2 regions of the Pararhizobium qamdonense genome follow, and region 1 is predicted to be linked to the other one. Evidence: predicted binding sites of a transcription regulator. Region 1 holds the regulator's gene; the other holds the start of a gene.
The links. The regulator PhoB, encoded in region 1, activates phosphate uptake and scavenging genes when phosphate is short. The targets are predictions, from matches to a motif close to TGTCATNNANCTGTCAT.
Positions count from the first base shown of each region.

Region 2: a site for PhoB is predicted at 4,543-4,559, ahead of pstS (phosphate ABC transporter substrate-binding protein PstS). Genes of this name have one in related genera too.

Region 1 is NZ_CP119566.1:4,097,607-4,105,393, forward strand. It holds gene argF (ornithine carbamoyltransferase) at 24-941, opposite strand; gene PYR65_RS20075 (aspartate aminotransferase family protein) at 988-2,187, opposite strand; gene PYR65_RS20080 (GcrA family cell cycle regulator) at 2,621-3,154, shown strand; gene PYR65_RS20085 (VOC family protein) at 3,169-3,555, shown strand; gene phoB (phosphate regulon transcriptional regulator PhoB) at 3,537-4,220, opposite strand; gene phoU (phosphate signaling complex protein PhoU) at 4,328-5,038, opposite strand; gene pstB (phosphate ABC transporter ATP-binding protein PstB) at 5,116-5,931, opposite strand; gene pstA (phosphate ABC transporter permease PstA) at 5,944-7,266, opposite strand; gene pstC (phosphate ABC transporter permease subunit PstC) at 7,263-7,787, opposite strand, start outside.
Region 2 is NZ_CP119567.1:36,043-43,829, forward strand. It holds gene PYR65_RS21460 (response regulator) at 1-56, shown strand, start outside; gene PYR65_RS21465 (sensor histidine kinase) at 53-1,423, shown strand; gene PYR65_RS21470 (lipase) at 1,600-2,784, shown strand; gene PYR65_RS21475 (protein-S-isoprenylcysteine O-methyltransferase) at 2,781-3,365, shown strand; gene PYR65_RS21480 (alpha/beta fold hydrolase) at 3,370-3,999, shown strand; gene PYR65_RS21485 (hypothetical protein) at 4,130-4,447, opposite strand; gene pstS (phosphate ABC transporter substrate-binding protein PstS) at 4,698-5,789, shown strand; gene PYR65_RS21495 (Na/Pi cotransporter family protein) at 5,916-7,649, shown strand.

The DNA of each region.
Region 1 (7,787 bases):
CCTCGTCATTAGACGGAAGCGCTCTAAAGAGCGCCAAGGCACCAGGCGAGTACGGACTTTTGCGCATGCAAGCGGTTCTCGGCCTCGTCGAACACCACCGACTGCTGGCCGTCGATGACGTCGTCCGTGACTTCCTCGCCGCGATGGGCGGGCAGGCAATGCATGAACAGCGCATCCTTGTCGGCCTTGGCCATCAGCGCGGCGTTCACCTGGAACGGCTGGAAGACGTTGTGGCCGCGGGCGCGGTGTTCCTGGTTCATCGACACCCAGGTATCGGTGACAACGCAATGGGCGCCGTCCACGGCCTGATCGGCATCATGATAGAGCTTGATCTCGCCGCCATTGTTGCGGGCCCAGTTGAGGATCTTGTCGTCCGGCTCGGAGCCGAGTGGCACCGCCATATTCATGCGGTAACCGAAGCGGGCCGAACCTTCGATGAAGGAATGCAGCACATTGTTGCCGTCGCCGGTCCAGGCAATGGTCTTGCCCTTCACGGGACCCGCATGTTCCTCAAAGGTCATGATATCGGCCATGATCTGGCAGGGATGCGTTGCATCCGTCAGGCCATTGATCACGGGCACAGTGGCATGTTCGGCCAGCTCCAGCAGGCGATTGTGATCGGTGGTGCGGATCATGATCGCATCGACATAGCGCGACAGGACCTTGGCGGTATCGCCGATGGTTTCGGCGCGGCCGAGCTGCATTTCGGTGCCGGAAAGGAACAGCGTCTCGCCGCCGAGCTGGCGCATGCCGACATCGAAGGAGACGCGCGTGCGGGTCGAGGGCTTTTCGAAGATCATCGCCAGCATCTTGCCGGCCAGCGGCTTTTCAGCTGTGCCAGCCTTGGTGTCGGCCTTGCGGACGCGGGCGTCCTCGATGATCGACCTCAAGTCGGTTGTCGTCATGGCAGAAAGATCGAGAAAATGTCTGGTACCGGCCATTCTATTCAAAGTCCTGTGTTTTTTCAGCGTGTCAGTGAAGCGTCGTTCAGGCCGATGCCTGTCGTCGCTCCGCTGTCAGCTGTTCGGCCGCGCGTTCAAGCCGCGCCAGGCCTTCACGGGCTTCATCGGCCGTCGTCACCAAGGGCGGCAGCAGGCGGATGACATTTTCGCCCGCAGGCACTGCCAGCAGTCTTTCCGCACGGATGGCCTTTAACAGATCGGCGGACGGAACCTTGGCCTTGATGCCGAGCATCAGGCCTTCGCCGCGGATTTCCTCGATGACATCGGGGAACCGATCGGCAAGCGAGGCAAGACCCTGGCGGAAGACCAGCGAGACATCGCGGACATGCTGCAGGAAATCATCCGCAAGAATGACGTCGAGAACGGCATTGCCGACGGCCATGGCCAGCGGATTGCCGCCATAGGTCGAGCCGTGGGTTCCGGCGACCATGCCGGAGGCGGCCTCTTCGGTCGCAAGGCAAGCGCCGAGCGGAAACCCGCCGCCAATGCCCTTGGCAACCGCCATGATATCCGGCGTGATGCCCGACCATTCATGGGCAAACAGCTTGCCGGTGCGGCCGACGCCGGACTGGACTTCGTCGAAAATGAGCAGCAGGCCATATTCGTCGCAAAGCGAACGCAGCTCCTGCAGGAATTCCTTCGGCACCGTGCGGATACCGCCTTCACCCTGGATCGGCTCGATCAGGATCGCGGCGGTCTCTTCGCTGATGGCAGCCTTCAGCGCCGGCATATCGTCGAACGGCACCTGATAGAAGCCCGGTGCCTTCGGGCCGAAGCCTTCCAGATATTTCGCCTGACCACCGGCGGCGATGGTCGCCAGCGTGCGGCCGTGAAAGGCGCCCTCAAAGGTGATGATGTGGAATTTTTCCGGCTGACCCTTGGAGAAATGATAGCGCCGTGCCGTCTTGATGGCGCATTCCAGCGCTTCGGCACCCGAATTGGTGAAGAACACCTTGTCGGCGAACGTTGCTTCCGTCAGGCGGCGGCTGAGGCTTTCCTGGCCGGGCACTTCATAAAGGTTCGACAGGTGCCAGACCTTGTCAGCCTGCGCCTTCAGGGCGGAGACAAGATGCGGATGCGCATGACCGAGCGAATTGACTGCGACACCGGCGGCAAAATCGAGATAACGGGTGCCATCCTCGGCAATCAGCCAGACGCCTTCGCCGCGCTCGAACCGCAAGGGTGCGCGTGCATACGTGTCATAAAGCGGCGTGGCATCGGCCATGGCGCATGTCTCCTCAAACCATCACGGCAATTGTATAATCGGCGTCGTCAACAGGGCTGTGACCAGCCGGTAAAAAATCAAAATGCCGCCTTGCGGCGGCCAGCGCACTATCTTCATTTCGCAGTGCAATGTCAACAAAAGCCCATGATTTCCGGCAATTCCCGTTGATACAGAGGATGTGATTTTTTTAGCCGGATACACTTGCAAAAATGCCACGCATCGCAAGCAAGTTGGGGAAAACTCAGAAATCGATTCGGCGGGATTCCCCTGACTCTTGTCAGGGAGTCCCCCGGGCTCTACGTTAAGAAACAACTACTAGAACGCATGCGGCGGACCTAGTCACCAAAAGTGTTATCGCGTTTCAGCCTTGGATTACATCCAGGGCCCGGTGAAGGATTCGACCATCACCAACGCTGGGAATGGAGACAAGACCATGAATTGGACTGACGAGCGGGTCGAAAAACTCAAGAAATTGTGGTCCGAGGGTTTGAGCGCGAGCCAGATCGCTGCACAACTCGGCGGCGTCAGCCGCAACGCCGTCATCGGCAAGGTTCACCGTCTCTGCTTGCCGGGCCGCGCCAAGGCCGGCGGCAGCACGGCAACCGCACGGGCCAAACGCCCTGCCCCGACCGCTGCACCACGCGCACCGAGCTTTACCGCAGCACGCATGACAGCCACCCGCACCGTGACCCGCACCACCGGCGCGACCGTCATGAAGGAAGAGGTCGAGATCGACGCGATCGAGGATCAGGAAACAGCGCCCGCCGGCAACAATGTCGTTGTTCCGATGTCGCGCCGCCTGGTGCTGACGCAGCTGACCGACCGCACCTGCAAATGGCCGATCGGCGACCCGATGAAGGAAGAGTTCCACTTCTGCGGCAACGATTCCCCGGACACATCCCCATACTGCACATTCCACGCCAAGCTGGCCTACCAGCCCTCCGGCGAGCGCCGCCGGGCTCGCTAAGGGCGGAACCTGCCTTGCGCTTCGTCAATCCCATCCCGTTCGTGCGGGATATCAGCATCTCGAAAGCCTTCTATGGCGAGAAGCTGGGACTGGCGATCAAGCAGGATTTCGGCGATTTCGTCCTGTTTGAAACGGGATTTGCCATCCATGAGGGCAAATCCCTGGAAACGACGGTTTGGGGACATCCGTCAGTCAGTTCCGGGGCCTATGGCCGTCAAAATGTCCTGCTCTATTTCGAACATGATCCTTTGGATGCGCTGTTTGCCCGCATCGCCGGTCATGTAATCCTCATCCATCCCATCGAGACCCAGCCCTGGGGACAGAGGGTATTCCGCTTTTACGATCCGGATGGTCACGCCATTGAAATTGGCGAACCGCTCGATCAGCTTTCCAGCGAATAGCCAGCACCGCGCACCGTGCGGATCACGTCCTGCATGTTGGAAAAGTTCAGCGCCTTGCGCAGGCGGCCGACATGCACGTCGACCGTGCGCTCATCGACATAGATGTCATGACCCCAGACACCGTCCAGAAGTTGCGAGCGCGAAAAGACGCGGCCTGGCGAGGCCATGAAGAATTCCAGCAGGCGAAACTCCGTCGGGCCCAGGCGGACCTCGCGGGTCTTGCGGTGGACGCGGTGGGTTTCGCGATCGAGTTCGATATCGCCGCATTTCAGCAGCGTTGACAGCACTTCGGGCTTTGCCCGGCGCAGCATCGCCTTGACCCGTGCCATCAGTTCCGGCGTCGAGAACGGCTTGACCACATAATCATCGGCGCCGGTGGCCAGACCGCGCACGCGCTCGCTCTCTTCGCCGCGTGCCGTCAGCATGATGATCGGCAGGCGTTCGGTTTCCGGGCGCTGGCGCAGCCGGCGGCACAGTTCGATGCCGGAAACGCCCGGCAGCATCCAGTCGAGGATGAGGAGATCGGGAAGACGTTCCTGCAGGCGCATTTCCGCCTCGTCGCCACGATTGATCGTATCGACTTCGAACCCTTCGGCCTCGAGATTGTATCGGAGGAGGACGCTGAGCGCCTCTTCGTCTTCAACAACAGCAATTCTTGGCAACATTCAGTTCTGCTCCTTGGCGCCCGGCCGGCTGGCCGAAGGCTTGCCGAGCGGCTCCAGCGGCCGCTCGCGCATTTATCCGTAAGATTTCACTTACTTTACTGTGGGCATCAATTGCCGATTGCGCCAACCGTATTGGCCGTATCGTCCTTCGGACGCTCGCCAACCGGCTGTGCGCCAGTCGCCATGTAGTAGATGGTTTCGGCGATATTGGTGGCGTGGTCGCCGATACGCTCGATGTTCTTGGCGCAGAACAGGAGATGCGTGCAGGGCGTGATGTTGCGCGGGTCTTCCATCATGTACGTCAGGAGTTCGCGGAACAGCGAGGTATAGATCGCATCGATCTCATTGTCGCGTTCGCGGATGCTGTTGGCCTTTTCCGGCGAGCGCGAAGCGTAGACATCGAGCACTTCCTTGAGCTGAACGAGCGCGAGCTCGGCCAGATGCTCCAGGCCGCGCGCCAGCTGCCGGGGCAGGCTGGCATGGGCAACGGCGATGACGCGCTTGGCGTTGTTCTTGCCGAGATCGCCGACGCGCTCCAGATCGGCCGCGATGCGGATCGATCCCATGATTTCGCGCAGGTCCGCCGCCATCGGCTGGCGTTTGGCAATGGTGACGATCGCCTTCTCGCCGATCTGGCGCTCGGCCTCGTCGAGAATGGCATCGTCGGAGATGACCTTCTGGGCGAGCGCCAGGTCGGAATTGACCAGGGCGCGCACGGATTCGGCCACCATCTGTTCGGCCAGGCCGCCCATCTCGGAGATGCGCCGGGTCAGGTACTTCAGATCTTCGTCATAGACGGAAGCAATGTGCGTAGACATGATTGTTTTTCCTTGCGATCACAATCCGGGTTGGAAGACCACCACCCTGCCCTCATGACAGGGTGGCGAAAGCGTCCTCAGCCGAAGCGGCCCATGATGTAGTCTTGGGTCCGCTGGTCGTCCGGATTGGTGAACATCTTGTCGGTGTCGTTTTCCTCGACGAGATTGCCGAGATGGAACATGGCGGTGCGCTGCGAGACGCGGGCGGCCTGCTGCATCGAGTGCGTGACGATGACGATCGTATAGTTCGTGCGCAGTTCGTGGATCAGTTCCTCGACCTTGGCAGTCGCGATCGGATCCAGCGCCGAACAGGGTTCGTCCATCAGGATGACTTCCGGGCTGACGGCAACGGCGCGGGCAATGCACAGGCGCTGCTGCTGACCACCGGACAGGCCGGTGCCGGATTCGTGCAGGCGGTCCTTCACCTCGTTCCAGAGACCAGCCTTTTGAAGGCTCGACTCGACGATCTGGTCAAGCTCGGCCTTGGTGCGGGCGAGACCGTGGATCTTCGGACCGTAGGTGACGTTCTCGTAGATCGACTTCGGGAACGGGTTCGGCTTCTGGAAAACCATGCCGACGCGGGCGCGCAGTTCGACGACGTCGATGCTCGGGTCGTAGATATCACCGTCGTCGAGGGTGATCTTGCCGGTGACGCGGCAGCTGTCGATCGTGTCGTTCATGCGGTTGAGTGTGCGCAGGAACGTCGACTTGCCGCATCCGGACGGGCCGATCAGCGCGGTGACGGTGTTTTCACGGACGTTGAGGTTCACATCGAAAAGCGCACGCTTTTCGCCATAATATACCGAAACGTCCTTTCCGATCATCTTGAAGGGAACAGTGTTCATTTTCTGGTCCAGCGCCTTTTCAACTGCTGCTTCTGACATCATGTTCATGTTTCTACCTCACTACCAGCGCCGCTCAAAGCGACGCCGCAACAGGATTGCGCCCAGGTTCATGACGACGAGGAAGATCAAGAGGATCATGATCGCACCCGAAGTCCGTTCGACAAATGCACGTTCGGCTTCGTTGGCCCACATATAGATCTGGACCGGCAGAGCAGTGGACGGGTCCATCGGCGAGCCCGGATAATCGACCACGAAGGCCACCATGCCGATCAAAAGAAGCGGCGCGGTTTCGCCGAGCGCATGCGCCAGGCCGATGATGGTGCCCGTGAGCACGCCTGGCATGGCGAGCGGCAGGACATGGTGGAAGATGGTCTGCATCTTCGACGCGCCAAGACCCAAAGCTGCCGAGCGGATCGACGGCGGCACCGCCTTCAAGGCTGCGCGGGTGGCGATGATGATCGTAGGAAGCGTCATCAATGTCAGCACCAGGCCACCGACGACGGCGGCCGAACGGGGCATGCCGGCGAAGTTGATGAAGATCGACAGGCCGAGCAGACCATAGACGATGGAGGGAACCGCCGCGAGGTTGTTGATATTGACCTCGATCAGATCGGTCAGCCGGTTCTTCGGCGCAAACTCCTCCAGATAGATCGATGCCGCAACGCCGATCGGAAGGGCAAGCGCCAGGACGATCAGCATCATGTACAGCGAGCCGAGTGCGGCGACGCCAATACCGGCGGCTTCAGGACGGCTGGAGGCACCATAGGTGAACAGGCCGGTGTTGAACTGCTTGGCCATTGCGCCGGTTTCGGTCAGCTTTTTCATCCATTCGAGCTGCTGATCCTTCACCTTGCGGTTGGCTTCGGCAACGGTCAGGTCGATCTGGCCCTTGTTGGCGCTGTCGATATTGCCTTCTGCGAGCAGAGAGACATTGGCGGTCGTGCCGATGATGGCCGGATTGGCAACCACCAGATCGCGCAGTTGCGTGCGGGCACTGGCCGAAACCATGTCCGTTGCCTGCTTGACGAGCGGCCTGTTGGCAGGATCGATGCCAAGTGCCTTGATCAGCGCGTCACGCACCAGAAAAGGATAGTTCGCCGTCATCAGCTTGGACGGATTGGCGCCACGCTCGTTCTTCGGATCGATGATCTGTTCCGAAAACTCGATCGGCAGGGTGATCGCCGTCTGCTGGAAGGCCGTGTAGCCCTTGGAGACGACGGTCCACAACAGAACGAAGAGGAAGAACAGGCCGATCAGGATTGCCGTCAGGCCGTAAGCCTTGAAGCGGCGTTCGGACGCGTAGCGCTTCTTGATGCCGATATCGCGTCTTGTCTGCGCCGGGCGCACGAAGGTGGACTGTACGGAGGATGTCATGTCGGTCATTCGTACTGTTCCCGATACTTGCGCACGATGTAGAGTGCATAGATGTTGAGGCAGAGCGTGATGGCAAACAGCGTGATGCCGAGAGCAAACGCCACCAATGTCTGAGGCGAGTTGAACTCGAGGTCGCCCGTCAGCTGATTGACGATCTTGACGGTGACCGTGGTCATCGCCTCGAACGGGTTGAGCTGCATGCGGGCGGCAACACCGGCAGCCAGCACCACGATCATGGTCTCACCGACAGCACGCGAAGCCGTCAGAAGCAGAGCACCGACGATGCCGGGAAGTGCTGCCGGCAGGATGACGCGCTTGATGGTTTCGGAGCGGGTGGCGCCAAGACCGAGCGAGCCGTCGCGCAGCGAACGCGGCACCTGCGTGATGATATCGTCCGACAGGGAGGAGACGAACGGGATCAGCATGATGCCCATGACGAGACCGGCGGTGAGAACGCTCTGCGCCTGGATGAAGTTGACGTAGTTTCCCGTCACCAGCCCATTCAGCTGCGCCGAGATATCACGCAGGAA
Region 2 (7,787 bases), on a different replicon from region 1:
AAGCGATGATCCACACGATCCGGGGTGTCGGATATATGCTCAAGGGGGCCGAGTGAAATATCTGTTCAAACCACGATCGCTGAAATGGCGCCTTGTCTCCCGCTTTTCCATCGCTCTCGCCCTGATGATGGTGGTCTTCTATGCCGCGCTGATCTGGCTGATCGTCGCTGCAACGTCCGATGCCACGCCCGTGGACGATACGATCAAGGCCGAGATCGCGGCGTCGATCCATCTGGACGGCGGCACGCTGCGCATTTCCCCGACCGGCGCCATCCAGACGATCATCCGCGACTACCCTGATTTCTGGCTGGTCGCCAGGGACGACAAGGGCAGGGAGGCGCGGATCGGCCGGTCCCCGGCGGGGCTCGACTCGGTGCTGGCGAACCTCGATATCATCAGCGCGCTCGATGTGCGCGTCGGCCATGATTCCCCGATGACAGCAATCTTCGCCCTGCTCGAAACCGACGCTGGTCCCGTGAAGGCGATCTATGGCGGAAAATCGGCGCCGGGGTCGGTGTTGGAGTATATGGTGCGCACTCTGCACGTCATCTATCTCCCGACAACGCTCATTCCGCTTATTCTGGCTGTGGTGATCATTCCGCTTGTGGTCAACAGTTCCCTCAAGGGCATGAAACGCATCACGGCACTTGCAAGCCAGATCGACGTCAACAAGCCCGGCGTGAGGCTGCCGACCGACGATGTCGTCGAGGAAATCGCGCCTCTGGTGAAGACGATCAACGCGGCGCTGGCGCGGGTGGACACCGATGTCTCCGCCCGCGAGAGATTTCTCGCAGATGCGGCACATGAGCTTCGCACCCCCATTGCGATCCTGCAGACACGGATCGAAGGCTATGAAGACACCGAGCAAAACCGCCGTCTCCTTCTGGACGTCTCGCGTATCGGAGCCGTCGCTGAGCAGTTGCTGGACATACAAAGGTTCGCAGTTATGCCGACCCGGGCCGACACGGACCTGGTAGGGCTCTGCCAGCAGGTTGTTGCCGATCTCGCGCCGCTGGCGATCAATGCCGGGTATGATCTCGCATTCGAAAGCGATTGCAGTTCCATGGTCGTTGTCGCCGACCGGCTCTCCGTCGAAAGAGCGATTACAAACCTCGTGCGCAATGCCATCCAGCATGCGGGAAACCACGGCCAGATCATGGTTCGCCTCTGCCCTGACGGTGCAATCGAGGTCTTGGACGAGGGCGAGGGCATACCGGACGAGGAACGCGAAAAGATTTTCGATCCATTCTATCGCAGCAAGCCCCAATCGTCCGGTGCCGGGCTCGGCCTGAACCTCGTCCGCCAGATCGCCCGCCTGCATGGAGGCGATGCGGTGGTACTTCCAACGAAAGGCGGCGCGCTGTTCAGGCTGACGCTCGAACCTGAACGGCTGCCAGGCGGCGTGAAACGAGCAACGCTCTGAGACCGTCCACAAAGTTCTCATTCCAAGCGTCTTTGAGGCGTTCAGACCTCAAAAATACTGACATGAAAAAATTCTAAGGTTAGATCACGTTGACGTTTGCGGATGCTCCACGCATTTGTTTTGTGATCACATCAGCAGTTCTTGACGATATCCGGAAGGCAAATTACGGTCCCGAAATGCAGCAGACTGTCTTGAAACGCGCCGTATTCTTCATTGGTGGCTATGAGCCAAAAACGCCCGAGGTTTTTTTCAGCCGGCTTTTTAGACAGGTTTCCCGCTTCGATGCGCTTTGGGGCTATCGCTCGGAGATCTCGCCTGTTGATGTCTCCCAGAACAATGAAGCCGGTGCCGCAACAATCTCGACGCGCGCGCCTGAGGAACGTTGGTCGACACGCACCGATTTCAATTTCCTGTCTCTGGACAAGGTCGTGCTTCGCGATTTCGCCCGACCGATGCCCGTAAGATTGTTCCATTATCTTCGCGCCTTCTTCGATTTTTGGGTTTCGGGTGCAGCGTTCCATTTCTTCAACAAGGCCTGGCGCTTCGGGCTGTATTTCGTCTATCCATTTCTCGTGCTGATGATGTTTGCACTGGTGGCTTACAGTGCCGCGCAGGTCACCGCCCAATGGCTGGGTGCAGCAAGTTGGCTGGTGGGCGTGTTGACTTTTGTCCTGGCTCTATCCTTGGCCGGGAAACGATGGTCGATCCATCATCTGATGGACCTGTGGTCGTTTTCGCTGGACTTCATCCGTGGCCGGCGGGCGGATGCCGATGCAACCTTGCAGCGCTTTGCCGAGACCATCGTCGCCAAAGCAAGGGCAGAAAGCTATGACGAGATCCTGTTGATCGGCCATAGCACCGGCGGCCTGCTGATGATCGATGTCGCCGCACGCTGCCTTTCCATCGACAAGGATTTTGCAGGCTCGGCACGAAAAGTGGTTCTCCTCACCTTGGGATCGACAGCACTCAAGGCAGGCTATCATCCGGCTGGCCGGAAGTTCCGGAAATCCGTGGAGCAACTCATCAATGCCGATCAGTTGGAATGGGTGGAGATTCAATGTTTGACGGATGCCATCAATTTCTACAGGACGGATCCCGTTGCGGAAATGGGTCTTGCGCCGAAGGCCGGTCAGGATTTCCCCGTCGTTCGAACTATAAAAGTCAGGGATATGCTGCAGTCTGAGACGTATGCGCGCATCAAAAGAAACTTTTTTCGCGTGCATTATCAATATGTTTACGCGAATACGAAGCCGTATTGGTATGATTTCTTCCAGATTTGCTGCGGACCAATGTTCTTGTCGGCAAGAGTAGAAGGCCGCGTTGTTGGCGGACTTCCTAAGAAAGAGGCGACGTCCCTATGACACCGACACTGGCTGCAATCGTATGGGCCGTTGGTCTCGTCGCGTGGGTGATCATTCGCGTGCCCCATCGGAGCCGCGCGCGCAAAACGCGGGTGGCAAGCAGCGCCAAGACGCTGAGAGATCGCCTGGCTTTGGCCGCCGCCGCCGCTGGGCTCAGTCTCGTCCCAATCGTTTTTGTCGCGACGGGGTTTCCGGCGTTTGCCGACTATACGTTTCAACCTTGGCTTGGCTGGCTGGGGCTTTTGATCGAGCTGGCATTTCTCTGGCTCTTTTACGCCAGTCACCGGCAGCTTGGTAAAAATTGGTCGGTGACATTGGAAATCCGCAACGAACATAAGCTCGTGACCGACGGTCTTTACCGTTACGTCAGACATCCGATGTATCTGTCATTCTGGCTTTGGGCCGCTGCTCAGTTTTGTCTTTTGCCCAATGTCATTGCGGGGGCAGCCGGTCTGGTGGGAGTTGGAATCCTCTATTTCTCCCGCGTTCGTCACGAAGAGGCAATGATGCGAGACGCGTTTGGAGCATCCTACGACGAATATGCCAGAAACACCGGCCGCATCATTCCCAAACCTTGGTAACGCAATGAAGAAACCTCTAACGCCGATTGAACACTTAACCAGCCGCCGCTCCTTTTTGGCCTCAATTCTGGCCGTCACCGTCACCGGTTTGCAGGTGGAGCCGGCCGTTGCGGCGGTTAAGCGCAGGCGTGGCGGACCTCCGCAGGTCTATCTCTTTCGCGGATTGGCAAATATCTTTTCGACGGGCCTCGATGAAATTGGCAGAAAGCTACGGGCGGCGGGCGTCGATGCCCATGTCGAGGGCTTCATGGCCTGGCGGTCAGCCCTTAACAAAATCCTAGCCGACCGGCAGAAATTCGGGCCGTCGCCCATTATCCTGGTCGGACATTCGCTTGGAGCAAACGCTATCATCTCATTAGCGCAGGCGTTGGAACAACGCGGTATCCGGGTGGATTACATGGCGTCGTTTGCAGCAACGAGCCCCAGCCCCCTGCCAGCCAATGTCACCCGCGTCGTGAATTTCTATTTCTCCAGCCATAGCTGGGGCGCGATCTTGACGAAAGGCCCCGGCTTCAAAGGCAAGCTCGACAACCGCGACCTATCGCGCGACCTGCGCGTCAATCATTTCAATGTCGAGAAGCAGGCCTCGCTTCAGGACGAGGTGGTCAAGGGTATTCTTCGGGTCGTGAGGTAGGGAGTTGGGCAGCCTGTTTTAGGAGCGGCAACAGGTTCGTCCCTGGCTGAGACCCGAAAGCGCACATCTCCCGCAGTGGAACGAATTTTCGCATGTCTGCGCAAGATTGAAATAACCAGCGTTTACCTCGTTAAACGAACCGCATGTCAGGTCGCTTTCCGACCGCACACATGATCGACGAGGGATAGGCGCTGGCAAACTGTTGACGCGACAGATGAAAGATACCGAACGCAGCCTCGGTGCTACGATCACACTCGTCACGCATGAGATCACCGTGATCCAAATCTGCGAAATCGTTCGTTTTCAAACAGGGACGCATTGTCGAGGCCCTGTTTGACAGGTCTTCGGCGCGCCGAAGCACGATGCGACGCGCGCCGCTGACGCCCGCCCGGCCATCGCTACGATCGCCGCCACCGACGGTCCGCTTGCCCACTTTCCGCAGGATCATTTTTCGCTCTTAAAGTGTTGCGGGTCGGTCGTTCTGAGGCGCAGAAGCGTTTCTCGAATGTCCGGAGCGTGGTGAAAGCATCGTTTTAAATAGATCGTCATTAAAATGTTAACGAACGGAAATACGATAAGGCCTCTGTGATTTCTTATTGTCATAAATATACATTTTGCGACTGTCCCGGGCGAAATAGTGTCCAAAAGTCCCGAGAATTGATCCATCTGTAGATTTATGGCTGCGAAGAGGAATGCTGATGGGGCGTTTTTTGCAGCAGGTGTTCGGTGCGCGCGCAGTGGCTGGTGGCTTGGCCAGACTGGCGATCTCTGCCGGCTCGTTGCTGTTGGCGCCACCTGTCATGGCGGAGCCCATCCGCGGTGCCGGCTCGACATTCGCGGCGCCCATCATCGCAAAATGGGCAGAGAACTACGAGACAGCGCGGATGGATGATGGCGACTTTAGTTCGCCCGACTGGACGGTTGATTACGAACTCGTCGGCTCGCTGGCAGGTTTGATGCGCCTTGACCAGCCTGAGATGGACTTTGCTGCCACGGATGTACCCGTCTCGCACGAGGAACTCTCGAAGCTCGGGCGGCAGCAGTTTCCGATCGTGCTTGGCAGCGTGGCGATTGCTGTCAATCTCGACGGCATCGAAACGGGCCGCATCAACCTCACTGGTCCGCTGCTGGCAAATATCTATCTGGGGAAGATCCAGTCCTGGGCCGATCCGGCCATCAAGGTTGTCAATCCGGATATCAACCTTCCGGACCTCAAAATCAGTCCGGTCAGCCGCAAGGACGGATCAGGCACGACCTTTATGTTCACCGAATATCTGTCCTCGGCGAGCCCGGAATGGAAAGCGGCTTACGGCGCCGATACGCGGATTGCCTGGCCGGCCGGGACCAGTGTCGAGGGAACGCAGGACCTCCTGCGCACGGTGCTGGCGACCAAGGGGGCGATTGCCTATGCCGATTTCGGCCAGGTCGAACGTGCAAATCTGCCCTATGCCGTAGTTCAAAACAAAGCGGGCCGGTTTGTGCGGCCCGGCCCGGATGGTGTCCGGGCGGCGGCCAGCGCCACCTTATGGGACGAAGCAAACGATTTCTCGGTGTCGCTGACCGATCAGCCAGGCGAGGGGGCCTATCCGATCAGCGGCGCGACATTCGCGGTTGTTCCGGTAACCGGACAGCAGCCCAACCGGTATCATCGCGTGCGTGACTTTTTCCGGCTTGCTTTCGAGGCGGGTAGTGGCGATGCCGAAGCACTGGGCTATGTGCCTTTACCGCCGCAACTGGTCAGCCGGGTGGTCAAATACTGGCTGGCTGAGGACGTTTCTGCCAGCCAGTAGTTCGCGCGCGGCCTTGGCCAGCGGGATCATTCCGATCGCATGAGGAAAGCATTCAAGACCTGTGCAACGCAGGGCTTGGGCAATGTTTGAATTGCGCCATCGTGGCGCCAAGGGGGTTAAGGCGTAATGGACATTGACATTTTCAAGGATATTCTTGTGCCTGTCATCGGCGGGCTTGGGATATTCATGCTTGGCCTGGAATTTATGTCGAACGGCATTCAGGCGCTCTCCGTCAACAAGATGCGCGCATTTCTTGCGAAGGCTGCGGGCACACCGATCAAGGGTGTCATTGCCGGAACGTTGATCACGGGCGTCATTCAATCGTCGACCGCCATGACGGTCATGGTTGTCGGCCTTGTCAATGCCGGCGTGGTCGGCCTGCGGCCGGCCATCAGCGTCATCATGGGCGCCAATATCGGCACGACGCTGGGCAACGGCCTGATCGCCTTGCCGCTCGGACCGCTCGGGTTAATTTTCGCCGGTCTTTTCTCGCTCGTTTATTGCTTTGCCAAGAACGAACGCGTCCGCAACATCGCGTTGGCCTGCATGGGTTTTGCACTAATCTTCTACGGCCTCAATCTGATGACCGGCGGTCTGCGCCCGCTGCGCAACATACCGGAGGTCATGGCCGTCTTATCGACGCTGACCGCTGACTCCTACTATAACTTGATCAAGTGCGTGCTGATCGCCGCCGCTGTCACGGCCATGATCCACTCGTCGTCCGCGACCATCGGGATTGTCATGGGTCTTGGTGCGGCTGGTGTGCTCGACTGGACGACGGCGGTTGCCTTCTCGCTGGGTGCTGATCTCGGTACCACGATCACATCGTGGATCGCCTCGATCAATCTGTCGAAGAACGCCAAACGCGCCGCTTACGCCCATATGTCCTTCAATATCATCGGCGTGTGCATAACCGTCCCGCTGTTTTTCGTCTCGATCGATATCCTCGCCTGGGCAATGCAGTGGTTCGGCGGCGATCCGGGCGTCGCGGTGGTCATCGAAGGCAAGGATACATTCCCGCTGGTTCCTGTAGCCGTCGGTCTCTATTCCACCTTCTTCAATGTCTTCAACACTGCGCTGCTGTTTCCGTTCGTCGGCGTCTTCGACCGTGTCCTGTCGCGTATCGGCCGCACCGATGCCGAGGATGCGGAAGACTATTCGACGCCGAAATTCCTCGACCGTAAGCTTTCCGGAGATTTTGCACGCGCTGTGCCGGCCGTGCAGCAGGAAACCGCACGGCATCTGCAAGCCGGCGCGATGTTTCTGGATATCGCCCGGTCCGCCAAGTCGGCGCCATCGGATCCGGGCGAACACTATCTCGCAACCGATATTCTCAGCCGTGACATCCGGGACTACACCGCATTGCTGATGAAAGAGGATCTGCCCTACGAACAGCTTGATCTGGTCGCCAGCCTGATCGAGGAGGCAGATTTCACGGCGGCTTTGACGGAATCGATGCATCAGGTCGCCCGGCGCGTGAAGCGTGAAAAATTCAGCGATCCCGCCTTTTTGATCGTTGACCTGGCGCTGAGCAAACTCGACGCTTCCTTGCAGGATATCATGCCGGACTATGGCGTGGTTCGCCCGTCCATGCCGGCCGGACATGTCAGTCTTCCATCCGTCACCGAACTGCGGGACCGGACATTGGCGCTTGGGCCGAATGCAGGCGCTGCAGAACGCGGGACGATCCTGGCGCTTCTCGGTTCCGTCGAACGGGCGGAAATCCTGATCCGCTGCATCGATGAGGAGCGCAAGTCCGTCAACCGGCAGAGTGTTCTCTCACGGGTTTCCCCGAAACGGGAGCTACAGGCCCGTCCCCCGCTGAACGAGGGTGGGCTGACCCCGGTACCCGCCGAGTAAGGCTGTTCCCGTCAATTTCCAAACGTGGCATCGTCCGACCGGACGATGCCACGTCTTGCTTTGAAGAGTGACGATCCCGCCGCTATGACAATGCAATCTTCCGATCGACGCAGCTTCAGGGGAACTTCCAGCGGCCCC